2 regions of the Mesorhizobium sp. P5_C1 genome follow, and region 1 is predicted to be linked to the other one. Evidence: predicted binding sites of a transcription regulator. Region 1 holds the regulator's gene; the other holds the start of a gene.
The links. Region 1 encodes PhoB, which activates phosphate uptake and scavenging genes when phosphate is short. Its sites were predicted from a motif close to TGTCATNNANCTGTCAT; they were not measured.
Positions count from the first base shown of each region.

Region 1 (8,692 bases):
CCGCGCCGCCCTTTCCGGCATCGTCACCGGCATATTGCTGTCGATCGCCCGTATCTCCGGCGAGACGGCGCCACTACTCTTTACGGCGCTCAACAACCAGTTCTGGTCGAGCAATCTCAACGCGCCGATGGCCAGCCTGCCTGTGACCATCTTCCAGTTCGCTCTCAGCCCTTACGAGGAATGGCAGCAACTGGCCTGGACCGGTGCACTCATCATCACATTGACGGTTCTCGCGCTCAGCATCTTTGCTCGCAGCCTGACCGGACGCAGAGAGGACAAATGAGCCAGATGTTGTCTCCAGACATGACGATCGCCGCCGAGGCAATTGCCGGCAAGGCCAAGATCGAGGTCAAGAACCTCAACTTCTACTACGGCCAGAGCAAGGCGCTGAAGGACATCACGCTGTCGCTGCCCGAGCGCAGCGTCACCGCCTTCATCGGACCTTCGGGCTGCGGGAAGTCGACGCTGCTGCGCGTCTTCAACCGCATCTACGAGCTCTATCCCAAGCAGACCGCCGAGGGCCAGGTGCTGCTCGACGGCCAGAACGTTCTCGACCGCTCGCAGGACCTTAACCTGCTGCGGACCAAGATCGGGATGGTGTTTCAGAAGCCAACGCCGTTCCCGATGTCGATCTATGAAAACATCGCCTTCGGCGTCAGGCTCTACGAGAAGATCAGCAAGTCCGAGATGGACGGCCGTGTCGAGCAGGCGCTGAAGCGCGCCGCACTGTGGACCGAAGTCAAGGACAAGCTCAACGCCAGCGGCCTCAGCCTCTCCGGCGGCCAGCAGCAGCGACTCTGCATCGCCCGCACCGTGGCGGTGAAGCCGGAAGTCATCCTGCTCGACGAGCCGGCCTCTGCGCTTGACCCGCTGTCGACCGCCAAGATCGAAGAGCTGATCGACGAGTTGCAAGCCGACTACACGATCGTCATCGTCACCCACAACATGCAGCAGGCGGCGCGCGTGTCGAAGCAGACGGCCTTCATGTATCTGGGCGAACTGGTCGAGTTCGACCGCACCGAGAAGATCTTCACGTCGCCCCGCGAGAAGCGCACGCAGGACTACATCACCGGCCGCTTCGGCTGAGCTCAGGCATACGAGGACTAAGATCATGGGCGAACACACAGTCGCTTCTTTCGACGAGGATCTCGGACAGATCAGCAGGCTGATCCGCGACATGGGCGACCTCGCCGGCTCGATGGTCGGCGGCGCCACCAAGGCGCTGTTGAATTCCGACAACGCCCTGGCGCAGCGCGTCGTCTCCGACGATGCGATCATGGACGCGCGCCAGCGCGAGCTCGACGACCGCGCCATCACACTGATCGCCAAGCGTCAGCCGATGGCCGACGATCTGCGTCATGTCGTCGGTTCGATCCGCATGGCCGGCGACCTCGAGCGCATTGGCGACCTTGCCAAGAACATCGCCAAGCGCGTCGGCACCGTCGGCCTCAGCGTCACCCCGCGCGACCTGTCGCACTCCATCGACGCAATGGCGCAGCTGGTGCTGATCCAGGTGCAGGGCGTCATCGAGGAATATACGGCGCGCGACGCCGCGGCGCTGGCGAAGCTGCGCGCCGACGACGAGCGCATCGACGTCAAGTACACCTCGGTGTTCCGCGAACTCCTGACCTACATGATGGAAGACCCGCGCAACATCACCGCCTGCACGCATCTTTTGTTCTGCGCCAAGAACCTCGAACGCATCGGCGATCACGTCACCAACATCGCGGAAAATGCGTATTATGTTTTGACCGGTACGCAGCTGCCCGCCAATCGTCCGAAGCAGGACGAGACGGCGATGTCCGCGCCGGCGGCATGACGGCAGGGGTGACCAGTCGATGATCGCGCCACGCATCATGGTGGTGGAGGACGAGGAGCCGCTTGGCGTGCTCCTGCGCTACAATCTCGAGTCCGAGGGATACCAGGTCGAGGTGGTGACGCGCGGCGACGAGGCCGAAATCCGCCTCCAGGAAAACGTGCCTGACCTGCTGGTGCTCGACTGGATGGTGCCAGCAGTGTCCGGCATCGAACTCTGTCGCCGGCTAAGAATGCGTCCCGAGACCGAGCGGCTGCCGATCATCATGCTGACCGCGCGTGGCGAGGAAAGCGATCGTGTGCGCGGCCTCTCGACCGGCGCCGACGACTATCTGGTCAAGCCGTTCTCGACGCCCGAGTTCATGGCTAGGGTCAAGGCGCTGTTGCGCCGCGCCAAGCCGGAAGTGCTGTCCAGCGTGCTCAAGGTCGGCGACATCGTGCTCGATCGTGAATCGCACAGGGTCTATCGCAAGAAGAGCGAGATCCGGCTCGGACCGACCGAATTCCGCCTGCTCGAATTCATGATGCGCCATCCCGGCCGCGTGTTCTCGCGCAGCCAGCTGCTCGACAATGTCTGGGGCGAGACGATCTACATCGACGAACGCACGGTCGACGTGCATGTCGGCCGGCTGCGCAAGGCGGTCAACAATGGCCGCATGCCCGATGTCATCCGCACCATTCGTGGGGCGGGCTACGCAATCCGGGAAGATTAGGGATCTGCTGATATTCAGGTGATGCCGGCCTGCGAACGGCAGTCTCCTGCGCTTCCGGTACTCACGGATCCAAATGTCCGCTCCGTTCCGGTTCTCGGAACCCGCCATTCTCGACTCGGCCTAACCTGAATCTCAACGCATCCCGGCGCGTTATTCACGCAACGTTCTTGCCACCGAGGCCGGATCTCGCCTGCGTGCCGGGCGCGAAAATCTCCTGGTCTACGAAGGTCAGTGCCCGTGTGGCGCAGCCTTCGCGGATCAGTGGCAGTTCGTTCGGTTCGGTGTCGAAGGAAATCGATTGCGAATGCTGGCCGCCGGCGGTCTGGGCAATCGCCTCGCGCAATGCCGGCTCGATCAGGTCGAAGGCGGCGGCGCTGACGCCGACCATGGCGACGGGCGCCGGGTCGATCAGCGCGAACAGGCTGCCGAGACCGTAGCCGAGTGCCTCGCCGGCCTTGCGATAGGCCTCGCGCTCGGGTCCATCCCTCTCGCGGGCCGCGGTCGCCAGCGCGCGCATGTCGGCATCACTGACATCGGCGACCGGTTCCGCGTCCTCACTCATCTGCCTTGCGTTGCGCCAGATGGCGTAGTTGCCGGCATAGGCCTCGACGCAGCCGCGCCGCCCGCAGCGGCACAGCGCGCCGTGCGGCCGATGGATCATATGGCCGAACTCGCCGCCCGAGGAATGAGTGCCGGTGAACAGCTCGCCCTTCAGCACCAGGCCCATGCCGATGCCGTGCGACAACAGGATGGCGATGAAGTCGTCGCGGTAGCGCTCGGGGTCGCGCCAGCGCAACGCTATCGCCATCATATTGCAGTCGTTCTCCATGGTGGCGGGGATGCCGAACTCGTCCTCGAGTATGTCGGCGAAGGCGATATCGGTGTGCGGCGTGATCGGCGACCACAGCATGGCGCGGGCACGCGTGTCAGTGATGCCCTGGATCGCCAGCGCGATGCGGGCGACACTGCGGACGTCGAGGTCGGGGTCTTCGAGACGACGCCGTACGATGGCAACGCATTCACCGACCAGCGCGTCGCGCGACATGGTCAGCGTGTCCAGCCGGCGCTGTTCCTCGGCGATCACCTGGCCGGCATAGTCGATGACGGCGACCGAGAGGAAGTTCAGCGACAGCACCACGGTCATCACCGCCGCCGCTTCCGGATTGAGGCCGAGGCCGACCTGCGGCCGGCCCCGTTTGAGCGAGCCGGCCTCGCTCGGCTTGCTCTCAGTCAGGATGCCTTCGCCGATGAGGTCGGAGGAGATCGCCGATATGGTCGAATGGCTGAGGCCCGTGGTCGCGGCGATCTCGGTGCGGGACGGCTGTCCGGCGCGGCGCACGGCCGCAATCACCATCGCCCGGTTGCGGCGGCGCAGATCGTCGTGGCGGATTCCGACCGACATGCTTTTTCACATCCTCCCGGTCGCTGCAGCCTTTCGTGCCTCCCGAAGGCCATCAGCGAAGCCTGAAAGCGCGACGCGCTTCAGGTACTTGTTCCTGCACGTGTCGTTGCCCCAAAACCGCTGCGCACTTTTGGGGCGACATGCGCCAAGCCAAATTCTGGCAGAACCCTACCATCATGTCATTATTTATTCCGGAGCTCGAAAAAAACTCGGAGAGACGTCAAAATCCATCAGAATCGATGTTGACAGCGTTCGGGCGTTGGATCACTATTTTTTCGAGGCTCGAAAAAATAGAGCCTCTGTGCCGGCCTACGGGTCAGTTTGGTCGCGCCATACGCGGCGCAGGGAGGATATTATGAAAAAATTCACAGCCGCCATCCTGGCGGGTGTCGCCATGTCGCTGACGCTGGTGTCGGTCGCGCAGGCGAAGGACAAGGTCATCGGCGTTTCGTGGTCCAACTTCCAGGAAGAGCGTTGGAAGACCGACGAAGCGGCGATGAAGAAGGCCATCGAGGCGGCTGGTGACAAATACATTTCCGCTGATGCGCAGTCCAATCCGGGCAAGCAGCTCACCGACGTCGAGAGCCTGATTTCGCAGGGCGCCAACGCGCTGATCATCCTGGCGCAGGATGCCTCGGCCATCGGCCCGGCGGTGCAGAAGGCATTGGACGAAGGCATTCCGGTCGTCGGCTATGACCGGCTGATCGAGAACAAGAACGTGTTCTACCTGACCTTCGACAACAAGGAAGTCGGCCGCATGCAGGCCCGCGAAGTGTTCAAGGTCAAGCCGGAAGGCAACTACGTCTTCATCAAGGGCTCGGGCGCCGATCCGAATGCCGATTTCCTGTTCGCCGGCTCCATGGAAGTGCTCAAGTCAGCCATCGACAGCGGCAAGATCAAGAATGTCGGCGAAGCCTATACGGATGGCTGGCTGCCCGCCAATGCCCAGAAGAACATGGAACAGTTCCTCACCGCCAACGACAACAAGGTCGATGCCGTGGTGGCAGCCAATGACGGCACCGCCGGCGGCGTCGTCGCCGCGCTGACGGCGCAAGGGCTGGCAGGATCGGTTCCGGTGTCCGGCCAGGACGGCGACCATGCCGCACTGAACCGCGTCGCACTCGGCACACAGACCGTGTCGGTGTGGAAGGACGCACGCGAACTCGGCAAGAACGCTGCCGAAATCGCCTCGCAGCTGGCCGCTGGCACTGCCCTGGACAAGATCCCGAACGCCGTGAAGTTCACGACGCCCGGCGGCAACGAGACCAACTCGCTGTTCCTGACGCCGATCGCGATCACCAAGGACAATCTCAACGTCGTCATCGACGCCGGCTGGATCAAGAAGGACGAAGTCTGTGCAGGCGTCGCCGCCGGCACCGTCGCGGCCTGCAACTAAAACCGAACGGGATCCCGGTTCGATCTCAGCGCCGCGGCCCCTGGGCCGCGGCGTTTCTCAAGGGGCATTCCGCTTCAAATGATCGCGGAAAGCAAATAGCATCGTGTTTCCGGCATCCGCGCCAGACGGCAAACCGGTGGGAGGACTTCATGACCGACACGGCCTCTAACACGCCTGCCGCGAATACGCCCGCAGACCGGGCGCGTGCGTCCGAATTGAGCGCCGTCGGACGCTTCCTCAAGGCGACCGAACTCGATACGCGCATGCTTGGCATGGTCGGTGCGTTGCTGGTCATCTGGGTCGGCATTCATATCCTGTCGGGCGGACTTTTCCTGACGCCGCGCAATCTCTGGAACCTGTCGGTGCAGACTTCCTCGGTCGCGATCATGGCGACCGGCATGGTGCTGGTCATCGTCATGCGCAACATCGACCTTTCGGTTGGTTCCGTCGAAGGCGTGATCGGTATGATCATGGGTGTGGCGCAAGCCGAATTCCTCATTCGCGTCATCGGCTTCCAGCTTGGAAATCCCTGGCTCTGGATCATCGCACTGGTCGTCGGCGTGGTGCTCGGTCTTGTGATCGGGGCCTTCCAGGGCTTCATCATCGCCTATCTCGAAGTTCCTGCCTTCATCGTGACGCTGGGCGGCCTGTTGGTCTGGCGCGGCATGGCATGGCTGATCACCAACGGGCGCACGGTCGCGCCACTCGACGCTACATTCCAGCTGATGGGCGGCGGACCGCGAGGCTCGGTCGGCGCCACCGCCAGCTGGATCATCGGCATCGTCGCTTGCGTGGCTGTGGCTTTCGCGTTGCTCAACGGCCGGTCGCAGCGCAAACGGTTCAACTTTCCACTGCGCCCCGTGTGGGCGGAAACCTTTCTCGGTGTGGTCAGTTGCGCTGCCATCCTTGGGGCCGTCTGGATCGCCAATTCCTATCCGTGGCCAATCGGCATCGTGCGCCAGTATGCACAGCAGAACGGCATCACCATTCCCGAAGGCGGGCTGTTCATCGCCCACGGCATCGCCATACCGGTGCTGATGGCTGTCGCGGTCGGTATCGTCATGACCTTCATCACCAAGCGCACCCGTTTCGGCCGCTATGTCTTTGCCATCGGCGGCAATCCGGAGGCCGCCAATCTCGCCGGCATCAACACCCGCTGGGTAACCATGAAGGTGTTCATGATCATGGGTGTACTGGCCGCGATCAGCGCGGCGATCTCGTCGGCCCGCCTCAACGCGTCGACCAATGCGCTGGGCACGTTGGACGAGCTGCTGGTGATCGCCGCCGCCGTCATCGGCGGCACCTCGCTTGCCGGCGGCTCGGGAACGGTGCTCGGCGCCATGCTCGGCGCGTTGCTGATGCAGTCGCTGCAGTCCGGCATGGTGCTGCTCGGCATCGACTCGCCGCTGCAGAGCATCGTCGTCGGCGCCGTGCTGGTCGTCGCGGTCTGGCTCGATACCGTCTATCGCAAGCGCGTCTAGGGGAGGACAAGGATCATGGCAGACAAGACCGCTCCTACCAGCACTGCGCTGATCGACATGCGCAACATCTCGATCGCCTTTGGCGGCATCCGCGCCGTCGACGACGCCTCGATCGACCTTTTCCCCGGTGAGGTCGTGGCGCTGCTCGGACACAACGGCGCCGGCAAGTCGACGCTGATCAAGATCCTGTCCGGCGCCTACAAGCGCGACGCGGGCCATATCTTCGTCAACGGCGAGGAGGCATCGATCTCCAACCCGCGCGACGCCAAGAAATACGGCATCGAGACGATCTACCAGACGCTGGCGTTGGCCGACAATGTCGACGCCGCCGCCAATTTGTTTCTCGGCCGTGAGCTGATGACCGCCTGGGGTACGCTCGACGACGTTGCGATGGAGGCCGAGGCGCGCAAGGTGATGGGCCGGCTCAATCCCCGCTTCCAGCGCTTCAAGGAGCCGGTGATCAAGCTGTCTGGCGGTCAGCGGCAGTCGGTGGCGATCGCGCGCGCGATCCTGTTCAATGCGCGCATCCTGATCATGGACGAGCCGACGGCGGCACTTGGTCCGCAGGAAACGGCGCAGGTCGGCGAACTGGTCAAGCAGCTCAAGTCCGACGGCATCGGCATCTTCCTGATCAGCCACGACATCCACGACGTGTTCGAGCTTGCCGACCGGGTCTGCGTCATGAAGAACGGCCAGGTTGTCGGCACCGCGCGCACCACCGATGTGACCCAGGACGAGGTGCTCGGCATGATCATTCTGGGCAAATGCCCGCCTGGCGCCATTCCCGGGCCAGGCGCCCTGAAGATCGCCGCCTAGAACTCCAGCGGATCTTCCAAAAAAATCTTGCTACGTCTCGATCCGTTTCTGCCCGTCGGATCGTCCTTGGTGTGTCCAAACAGAAGGAGACATGCCATGTCCGACGAGTCCGTCATCTTGATCAATCTGCTTAAGGTCGAACCCGGGAAGCAGGATGCGCTGATCGCGCTCTTGAAGCAGAACACCGATACGGTGGTCCGCACGCTCCGCGGCTGGAAGACGACCCGGCTGATCGTGGCGCAAGACGGCGCCGGCGTCGTCATCTACTCCGAGTGGGAGACCCCCGCAGCCGTCGAGGCGATGCGCAGCGATCCGCGTATGAAAGCCTATTTCCCGAAGATATTGGAGCTGGCGAGCCTGGACTCGATCATGGGCTCGGCGGTGTTGAGCGAAACACACAAGTAAGAATGCCTCACACAAGCAACAAAGGAGAACCACAATGGCTCGGATGGTTGTGATTTACCCGACACCGGAGAACGTCGAGGCGTTTGACCGGCATTACTTCGAAATCCACGTGCCTCTCGCCAAGAAGCTTCCGGGCCTCAGGAAATACGAAGTCAGCAATGGCCCTATCGCAACGCCGGTAGGACCCTCCAATGTTCACCGGATCGGAACGCTGTATTTCGACGACCTTGCGGCGATCGAAAAGGCGTTTGCAAGCCCGGAGGGGCAGGCGGCCGGGGCGGATCGCCGCCTTTTTGCGCCTGATGACTCGGGCGTTCAAATGTTCCTTTTCGACAACAGGGAAGTTTGAACCCTCTTCCTTGTTCGTCTCGGGTAAAATGACGACGAAAGAGCGCGCAGGCGCGGTAGGTCTCGATACATGAACGCGAATGAATTCGAGGATCGTCTGAAAGCGCTGCGGCCACGCCTTCACCGCTACTGCGCGCGCATGACGGGATCGGCGGTCAATGGCGAGGACGTATTGCAGGACACCCTCGTCAAGGCCCTTCACGCGCGAGCCCAGGGCGCTGGAGTGGATAACCTCGAGGGCTGGCTGTTCCGCATCGCCCACAATGCGAGCCTCGATTTCCTGCGCGCCAAATCCCGGAACACGGTCGTCCCGCTT
Region 1 is NZ_JBFULQ010000082.1:3,507-12,198, reverse strand. Features, by position in the region: gene pstA (phosphate ABC transporter permease PstA) at 1-283, shown strand, start outside; gene pstB (phosphate ABC transporter ATP-binding protein PstB) at 280-1,086, shown strand; gene phoU (phosphate signaling complex protein PhoU) at 1,112-1,819, shown strand; gene phoB (phosphate regulon transcriptional regulator PhoB) at 1,839-2,528, shown strand; gene ACXJ7R_RS09600 (ROK family protein) at 2,683-3,930, opposite strand; gene xylF (D-xylose ABC transporter substrate-binding protein) at 4,286-5,326, shown strand; gene ACXJ7R_RS09590 (sugar ABC transporter permease) at 5,476-6,807, shown strand; gene ACXJ7R_RS09585 (ATP-binding cassette domain-containing protein) at 6,823-7,623, shown strand; gene ACXJ7R_RS09580 (putative quinol monooxygenase) at 7,720-8,028, shown strand; gene ACXJ7R_RS09575 (EthD family reductase) at 8,063-8,377, shown strand; gene ACXJ7R_RS09570 (sigma-70 family RNA polymerase sigma factor) at 8,447-8,692, shown strand, end outside.

Region 2 (9,320 bases), on a different contig from region 1:
GAATTCGTGCGCCTGACCAACACGGTATAGCTTTCTTCTCCCTGTTCACAGGGGAAGGAAGAAGCATCAGCCGGTCTTCTCGTCCAACAGTCCCGAGACGAAATCGAACAGGCCGGGCCGGCGATCGCGTCTCAGCCGCTCGGCGACGACGATGCCGCGCACTTCGGCGAAGGCGCGATCGAGGTCGTCATTGACGATGACGAAATCATATTCCTTCCAGTGCTCGATCTCGTTGCGGGCGTTTTTCAGCCGCGTCTCGATCACCGCCTCCTGGTCTTCAGCGCGACGCTTCAGCCGCGCCTTCAATTCCTTCATCGACGGCGGCAGGATGAAAATCGAGACGATGTCGGCACGCATCTTCTCCTTGAGCTGCTGTGCGCCTTGCCAGTCGATGTCGAACAGCATGTCGCGCCCTTCAGCCAGCGCCAGTTCTGCCGGCTCGCGCGGTGTCGCGTAGCAATTGCCGTGCACTTCGGCCCATTCCAGCAGGGCGTCGGAATCGCGCAGCCGCTCGAAATCGCGCATTGTCCGGAAATGGTAGTGAACACCCTCGATCTCGCTGCCGCGGCGCGGTCTGGTGGTGACCGAGACCGACAGTTCGAGGCTGGAATCGCTTTCCAGAAGGTTGCGCGCAATCGTCGACTTGCCGGCGCCGGATGGCGACGACAGGACGAGCATCAGGCCCCGGCGGCGAATGCGGGACCCTAAATCCTTGGCAACCATCGGCTACTCCAGATTCTGGATCTGTTCACGAAACTGGTCGACCACGGCCTTCAGTTCCAGCCCGATCGCGGTGACCGTAGCGGCGTTCGACTTCGAGCACAGCGTATTCGATTCGCGGTTAAATTCCTGTGCCAGAAAATCGAGCTTGCGGCCGACCGCGCCGCCGCCCTCAAGCAGTGCCCGACCAGATGCGACATGCGTTTTCAGGCGGTCGATCTCTTCGCGAATATCGGCTTTGGTGGCCAGGAAAGCCGCCTCCATGTGCAACCGGCTGGCGTCCAGATTGGCGGACGCGTCCATCAGCAGCCTGACCTGCTCGGCCAGGCGTTCGCGGATCGCCGCCGTCTCGCGCGACGGATCGGCCTCGGCCCGCAGCGTCAGCGCCTCGATTGCGTCGATATGGCCCGCCAGCAGCAGGGCCAGCGCAGCACCTTCGCCCTGTCGCGCCTGTTCCAGCCCTTTGAGGGCCACCTCGAGCGCAGCCGTGATCGCGATGTCGAGCGCGGCGCGCACCTCTTCGGTTTCGACAGTCTCGGGAATATCGAGCACGCCGCGCAGCGAAAGCAATCCGTCCGATGTCGCGGGGGCGACACCGAACTGCTCCTGCAACCGCTTGGCGAGCCCCGCAAGGTCCTTCAGAAAGACTTCGTTGACGACGGGCTGCGCCTGAGCGCCGGCGGCACGGCCAATGGTCAGCGTCGCCTGGAAATTACCCCGCGCAAAGCGCTTCTGAAGCGTCTGCCTGACAGCCGGTTCCAGCCGTTCGAAACCTTGCGGCAATCGCAGCCTCACCTCGACGCTTTTGCCGTTGACGGACTTGACCTCCCAGGCGATCGCGGTGCCTTCATGCTCGGCGACGGCACGCGCAAAACCGGTCATGCTCTGCAAATTCATATCGCCCACAAGTCCCTGGCACATCGCTCCGAAACCGGTTTTCCGGAGGGGAGCACGTGCGGCTTAAAAATGACTGCGCCGCAGGCACGCCGAAATCGGACGCGCCGCGCTGCTCCAAATGTCAGGGGCGCCGCGTTGTGGCAACGCCCTTCTTCGTCCTACTGGGCAGCGCCCGCATCGCCGCCGCCGCTGTCGTCGCCTGCGTCAGCCGGCTTGTCAGCATTGCTGTCAGCCGGCTTGTCGGCATTGCCGTCGGCCGGCTTGTCGGCATTGCTGTCGCCGGCGCCGGTGGTGTTGGCGCCTTTGGCGGCGTCGTCGGCCTGCTTCTTCTGCAACGCGCGATAGCGGGCGACGTTCTCATTGTGCTCTTCCAGCGTCGCGGCAAAGACATGCCCGCCGGTACCATCGGCGACGAAGTAAAGATCGTCGGTCTTCGACGGATTGGCCACCGCCTCCAGCGCCGCCCGACCCGGATTGGCGATCGGCGTCGGTGGCAGGCCGTTGATTACATAGGTGTTGTAGGGCGTCTGCTTCTGGATGTCCGACTGGTAGATCGGCCGGTCCGCCGGCTTGCCCTTGCCGCCGAACAGACCGTAGATGATGGTTGGGTCGGATTGCAGGCGCATGCCCTTGGCCAGCCGGTTCAGGAAGACCGCGGCAACCCGTGAGCGCTCGTCACCCTTGCCCGTTTCCTTCTCGACGATCGAGGCCAGCGTAACGAACTCTTCGACATTGGCCAGCGGCAGGTCCGGCGCGCGCCGCTGCCAGACTTCGTCGACCAGCTTCTTCTGATCTCCCAGCAGCTTGTCGATCATCTGCTGGCGTGTCGCGCCGCGCGTGAAGCGCAGCGTGTCGGTGGCGAGGCTGCCTTCGGCAGGAGTGGTCGCCGGCATACCGCCGCTCAAGGCCGGCTCATCGGCGATGCGCTGCAGCGCCTGCTCGACCGTCAACCCTTCTGGAACGGTCAGCGAATACATCACCGACTTGCCGCTCTTCAAAAGCTCCATGATGTCGCGCATGGAAGCCTTGGGCTTGATCTCGTACTCGCCGGCCTTCAACGCCGAATCATTGCCGTAGGCGCGCACGCCAAGGCGGAAGATCCGGGCGTCGCTGATCAGTCCGCGGCGTTCGAGCTGGTCGGCAATATCCTGGACGCCGGTATTCGGCTTGACCAGGAACGTGTCGCCATTGGCCGAGGGTCCAGCTTCGGTGAATTCCTGCTTGCCGAAGTAGACCGCGGCGCCCGCCGCCAGAACCATCAGCATCACCACGGAGATGACGAAGTTCATGAACACGACGACCTGGCTGCGCGAAGCACGCGAGCGCTTCGGCGGCGGTGTGCCGGCCTCCGGCCGCAATGCCTCGCTCGCCGTCTTCGGCATGATCGGCCCCGATGCCGGACGCTGTCCGAATTCTCCGTTGCCCGCCGGATTTGTGTTCATTTTGCCCTACCGTTTGATCGCTCAACGAATCCCCTGCGGCAGAGTAGGGGCGAATATGGCAAAATTGACGGCATGCCGAAGCATCGCCGGGCAGTTGGACTATCAGCCATTATAGCGCTGGAAGACAAGCGAAGCGTTGGTGCCGCCAAAGCCGAATGAATTGGACAGTGCAACGTCGATCTGGCGAGCGCGCGGCTTGTTGGGCACCAAGTCGATCGCGGTCTCGCGCTCCGGGTTGTCGAGGTTGATGGTCGCCGGCGCGACATTGTCGCGAATGGCGAGGATCGAAAAGATCGCTTCGGCAGCACCGGCCGCCCCCAGCAGATGGCCGATCGACGACTTGGTGGACGACATCGAAATATTCGACGCGGCATTGCCGACAAGCCGCTCGACGGCGCCGAGTTCGATCGTATCGGCCATGGTCGAGGTGCCGTGCGCGTTGATGTAGTCGACATCGGCGGGCGTCAGCTTGGCCCGGTTCAACGCCGCCGTCATGCAGCGGAAGGCGCCGTCGCCGTCTTCGGCAGGCGCTGTGATGTGATGGGCATCACCGGTGAGGCCGTAGCCGGTCACCTCGGCGTAAATCTTGGCGCCGCGCGCCTTGGCGTGTTCGAGCTCTTCAAGCACGACGACGCCGGCGCCCTCGCCCATGACGAAGCCGTCGCGGTCGCGGTCGTAGGGGCGCGACGCCGTTTGCGGCGCATCGTTGCGATCGGTCGACAGCGCCCGGCACGCGGCGAAGCCGGCGATCGACAGCCGCGTCACCGGCGCTTCGGCGCCACCGGCGACCATCACGTCGGCATCGCCCCACATGATCAGCCGGGCAGCGTCGCCAATGGCGTGCGCACCGGTTGAACAGGCCGTGACGACGGCGTGGTTCGGGCCTTTAAGCCCGTGCCTGATCGAGACCTGCCCGGAGACGAGATTGATGATCTGGCCGGGGATGAAGAACGGGCTGATGCGGCGCGGGCCGCGTTCCTTGAGGATCATCGCGTTCTCGGCGATGCCTTCGATGCCGCCGATGCCGGAGCCGATCAGCACGCCGGTGGCGCACTGCTCGGGATGGGTTTTTGGCTCCCAGCCGGAATCCTTCAGCGCCTCGTCGGCGGCGGCAATCCCGTACAGGATGAAGTCGCCGATCTTGCGCAATTCCTTCGGCTCGAGCACGGCCTCGGGATTGAAGGTGGCATTGCTGCCATCGCCACGCGGAATGACGTGGGCGATCTTGCAGGCAAGATCCTCCACCTCAAACTCGGTGATGCGCTTGGCTGCGCTGCGGCCGGTCAGTAGTTCCTTCCAGCTGTGCTCGAAGCCCATGCCGAATGGCGACAACAACCCAAGGCCCGTGACGACGACACGCCTCATCGCAGGTCCTCCCCGGTGATGACTGCGGAAAGCGTCAGGCGGATGCCTTGTCGATATACTTCACCGCATCGCCGACGGTCAGGATGGTCTCGGCCGCATCGTCGGGAATCTCGACGCCGAATTCCTCTTCGAACGCCATGACGAGTTCGACCGTGTCGAGGCTGTCGGCGCCCAGATCATCGATGAAGCTCGCCTGCTCCGTCACTTTGTCGGCATCGACACCAAGGTGCTCGATGACGATCTTTTTGACGCGCTCTGCGGTGTCACTCATTTGGGGCATCCTCGTCTTTTGTTTGTCTGTCTTCGTTAGCGGGCAGAATGCCGCTAATCAAGCTGAAAGATGGTCCTGCCGGAAACGCAACGGCCACGGACCGGTTTTTGCCCGAACCGCCGGGTTGCGGGCCGCATTACACGAAAAATAGCAGAGGTCCAAGCCGAAATGGTCTCTTTTCACAAGCCGGCAACAACTCCGCCGGACCTCGTTCAGATCATCGCCATGCCGCCATTCACATGGATGGTCTGGCCGGTGACGTAGGCGGCTTCGTTGGAGGCGAGATAGGCAACGGCGGATGCGACTTCAGCGCCGGTGCCCATGCGGCGCGTCGGGATAGCCGCCATGATCGCCTCCTTCTGCTTGTCGTTGAGCTTGTCGGTCATCGCCGATTCGATGAAGCCCGGGGCGACGCAGTTGACGGTGATGTTGCGGGTGGCGATCTCCTGCGCCAGCGATTTGGAAAAGCCGATCATGCCGGCCTTGGAGGCGCAGTAGTTGGCCTGGCCGGGATTGCCGGTGACGCCGACAACCGAGGTGATGTTGATGATGCGGCCGTGACGGCGGCGCATCATGGGATGGGTGAGTTCGCGGGTCAGCCTGAAGACAGCGGTCAGGTTGACCTCGAGCACGGTATCCCAGTCGGCGTCCGACATGCGCACGAACAGCCCGTCCTTGGTGATGCCGGCATTGTTGACCAGGATGTCGACACCTTCGAGATCGGCCTCCGCCTTCTGGCCGAGCGCCTTGACCTCGTCACGGTTCGACAGGTTGGCCGGGAACAGCTTGACCCGATCGCCAAGCTCGGCGGCCAGCGTCTCCAATTTCTCGACCCGTGTGCCATGCAGGCCGACGATGGCGCCTTGCGCATGCAGGACCCTGGCGATCGCCTCGCCAATGCCTCCCGATGCGCCGGTGACGAGTGCCTTGCGGCCAGTCAATTCGAACATTTTTGTCTCCTGATTGAGAAGAGAACACCCTTTGCACGGGGCAGGGTCAAATGGCACTAGATTAAACAAGCGTCGCCAGCGCCGCCTCGACATCAGCCGCGGAGCCGACCGACGCGGTGGCGATGTCGCGGTTGATGCGCCGCGCCAGGCCTGAAAGCACCTTTCCGGCACCGATCTCGTAAAGCGTGGCGATGCCGTTTGCGCCGAACCATTCCACTGTCTCGCGCCAGCGCACGCGGGCAATCACCTGCTCGACCAGACGCCGCGCGATCTCGTCCGGATCATTGGTCGGGGTGACGGTGACGTTGGAGACGATGGGAACCACCGGGGCGGCCTTCGCCACGCTGCCCAGAGCCTCGCGCATGATCTCGGCCGCCGGCGTCATCAGCGCGGAGTGGAATGGCGCCGAAACCTGCAGCATCAGCGCCCGCTTGGCGCCCTTTTCCGTGCAAAGTTTCGCCGCCAGCTCCACTGCGCCCTTTGTGCCTGAAATGACCAGCTGACCGCCGCCATTGTCGTTCGCCACCTGGCAGACAGAGCCAGCCCCTTGGGCAGCCTCGGCGCAGGCGGCTTCTACATCCGCCTGTTCCAACCCGATGATAGCCGCCATGGCGCCCTCGCCGGCCGGCACCGCCGCCTGCATGGCATTGCCCCGGATGCGCAGCAGCCTGGCGGCATCGGCAACCGAAACGAAGCCGGCGGCCGCGAGCGCCGAATATTCGCCCAGCGAATGGCCGGCGACATAGGCGACCTTGTCCTTCAACGAGAAGCCGCGCGATTCCAATGCCCTGATCGCGGCCAGCGACACCGCCATCAGCGCCGGCTGCGCATTGGCGGTCAGCGTCAACGTCTCCTCCGGCCCTTCCCAGATCAGCTTCGACAGGTTTTCGCCAAGCGCGTCGTCAACCTCCTGGAAGATCCTGCGCGCCTCTGGAAAGGCATCGGCGAGATCCTTGCCCATGCCGACAGCCTGGCTGCCTTGTCCAGGAAAGGTGAATGCAACGGCCATGCGAGGGCTCCCAAGGGCTGGTTTTGCTTGCCTGATAGTCGGGTTTTTCTTGCCTGTGACGCAAGGCAGGCCGCCAAGTCAAGCCCAGTTCGACCCTGGCCGGCGGCACCATCGCCGGCCGAGTGCCTGTTCCGAAAGGCTTTTTGGCGATCACTCCTGATGAAAACCGCTCACGAATCGTTTGCTGGCTCTTCTTATTTCCGCCACAGGCGCTAGCTTTGCGTGACAATTATATGACAATCGAGTGACGAGTTTGTCGCTGGGTGGGGAAGTTAAAGTGGCAAAGAGTTCTAAACGCGTCGGCAAAGCCGCGCCACAGTTCCTGGAAGACGACCCGTCCACCGGCTATCTGCCGGGCAGGACATGGCCGGTCGTGCGCTATGGGCTGGTCAGCCTGGCGATCGCGGCCGTCATGGTGTTTGCGATCGAATTGATCGTGCGCGGCGACTTTGCCGGCACGGTCGCCTTCTTCCTGCAGCCGCTCAAGCCGGGCTGGACCACCATCGTCGTGTTTGCCCTGATCCTGATCGGCCTCGATGCCGTGCTTGGCCGCAGCCACCAGAGCCTGATGATCGTCGCGCCGCTGACGCTTTCCCTTGCCTTCGTCGGCCACCAGAAGTCGCATTATCTCGGCGATCCGCTCTATCCCACCGATTTCCTCTATGCCCGCCAGATCTTCGCGCTGCTGCCGCTCCTGGTGCGCGACCGGCCGATGACCGCGCTCGCCATGGTGGTCGGCATCGTCGCCGGCCTGTCGCTGCTCGTCTATGGCTGGCGGCTATGGCGCCGCAAGGTTCCGGCGCTCAGCCGCAAGGGCCGCCTTGCCCGGCTGACGCTGGCGGTGCCGCTGCTCGCCTTCTTCGTTTCGATCATGGACTACGCCACCTTCTCCTGGACCAGGGACCGGCTGCAGATCATCCCGATCATGTGGGACCAGAAGGAAAACTATGCGTCCAATGGCTTTGCCCTGGCCTTTGCCCTCAACGTGCCGATGGCCCATGTCTCGGCACCGCCAGGCTATTCAGACAAGGCAATCGCGGCGATCGACAGGACCGATGTGACGGCCTCGATGCCGGCAGAGAAACCCGACATCATCATCGTCATGAGCGAATCCTTCTGGGATCCGACCAAGCTGCCCGGCGTCACCATCACGCCCGACCCGATCCCCAACGTGCGCACGTTGCGCTCGGGCTCGATGTTCTCGCCCGAATTCGGCGGCATGACCGCCAACATCGAGTTCGAGGCGCTGACCGGCTTTTCCAATGCCTTCCTGCCGGCCGGCAGCATCCCCTATCAGCAATATGTGCGCACGCCGACGCCTTCGCTCGCAACGTTCCTCAAGAGCCAGGGCTACCGGGCGCGCGCCATCCATCCCGGCACCAACTGGTTCTGGAACCGTGGCGCGGTCTACGCTGATTTCGGCTTCAACGATTTCAAATCAGAAGAGACGCTGCCGCCCTTGCAAAAGCGCGGGCCGCTGGCGTCCGATGCGGCGATGACCGACGAGATCATCAGCGAGGCCGACGCCAGCGATGAGCCGATCTTCTTCTTTGCGGTCAGCCTGCAAAACCACGGCCCCTACGAGCCCAACCGCTATTACAATCCGACCCACACGGTGCAGGCACCGATCAGCCAATGGGCACGCGAATCGCTGCTCAGCTACGCCGAGGGGTCAGCCGACGCCGATCGTGGCCTTGAACGCCTTGTCGAATGGGCGAAGAAACGCTCCCGTCCCACCGTGATCGCCTTCTTCGGCGACCATCTGCCGCCGCTGGGGCCGGTCTATGTCGAAACCGGCTTCCTGAAAGACAATGTCGCGCCGCGCAAGGAACCGACGCCGCAAGCCGCGCTTGAACATCACCAGACGCCGCTGATCATCTGGTCGAACCACTCCGGTCCGGTCGAGAACCTGGGCGCGGTGAGCCCGGCGTTCCTGCCCTATCATATCCTCACCACCGCCGGCATCACCCACCCCTACTACACCGGCTTCCTGGGTGAGATGCGCGAACGCTACCGCGTCGTCGACCGCAATTTGTTGCTGACGCCGACGGGCGAAGCCACGCCAGATTGGTCACGGCAGAAGGAAATCGATCCGACGATCCGCGATTTCCGCCTGCTGCAGTACGACATGATGTTCGGCAAACGCCTCGCGGCGCCGGACTTCTTCCCCGAAACGGTCGACAAAATTGTCGCCCATACGAGTTGAGCCAAACGATCCCGCGAGGCTCGGGCCTGGCGACCCTTCACYCGTTCAATCCGTCAATTGCAGCTTCGAGAACTTGTTGGCGATCTGCTGGAAGACGTCCGGCAGTTTGGTCGGATCGTTGACGGCATAGTAGCCGCTCGGATCCGAGGCGCACGCGCTGTAAAGCGAGCGGTTGGCGGCGGTGTCGGATTGCAGCACCATGGTGTAGATTTGCACGCCCTCGTTCTTCAACTGCGTGCAAACGCTTTTGGTCCAGCCGTCGACATTGCGCGCCGCGGTCGCCTGGCTGTCCGATCCAAAACGGCCACCTGCGAGATAGCCATAGGATGTGTAGTCGGACTTCGTCGGCTGTTCGCTGGCGCCATAGACGACGTTCTCGCCGTCGGTGAGCAACAGCACGATCTTGCCATAGGAGGCAGACGGCTTCTGCGCAACTTCGGGATCGTCCGGCGCAAAATAC
Region 2 is NZ_JBFULQ010000088.1:4,490-13,809, forward strand. Features, by position in the region: gene rsmA (16S rRNA (adenine(1518)-N(6)/adenine(1519)-N(6))-dimethyltransferase RsmA) at 1-30, shown strand, start outside; gene gmk (guanylate kinase) at 67-723, opposite strand; gene ACXJ7R_RS10120 (YicC/YloC family endoribonuclease) at 727-1,617, opposite strand; gene mltG (endolytic transglycosylase MltG) at 1,776-2,999, opposite strand; gene ACXJ7R_RS10130 (hypothetical protein) at 2,905-3,174, shown strand; gene fabF (beta-ketoacyl-ACP synthase II) at 3,162-4,424, opposite strand; gene ACXJ7R_RS10140 (acyl carrier protein) at 4,459-4,695, opposite strand; gene fabG (3-oxoacyl-[acyl-carrier-protein] reductase) at 4,908-5,645, opposite strand; gene fabD (ACP S-malonyltransferase) at 5,707-6,654, opposite strand; gene ACXJ7R_RS10155 (LTA synthase family protein) at 6,908-8,860, shown strand; gene ACXJ7R_RS10160 (pilus assembly protein TadG-related protein) at 8,906-9,320, opposite strand, start outside.
Region 2: a site for PhoB is predicted at 6,877-6,893, ahead of ACXJ7R_RS10155 (LTA synthase family protein). Genes of this name have one in related genera too.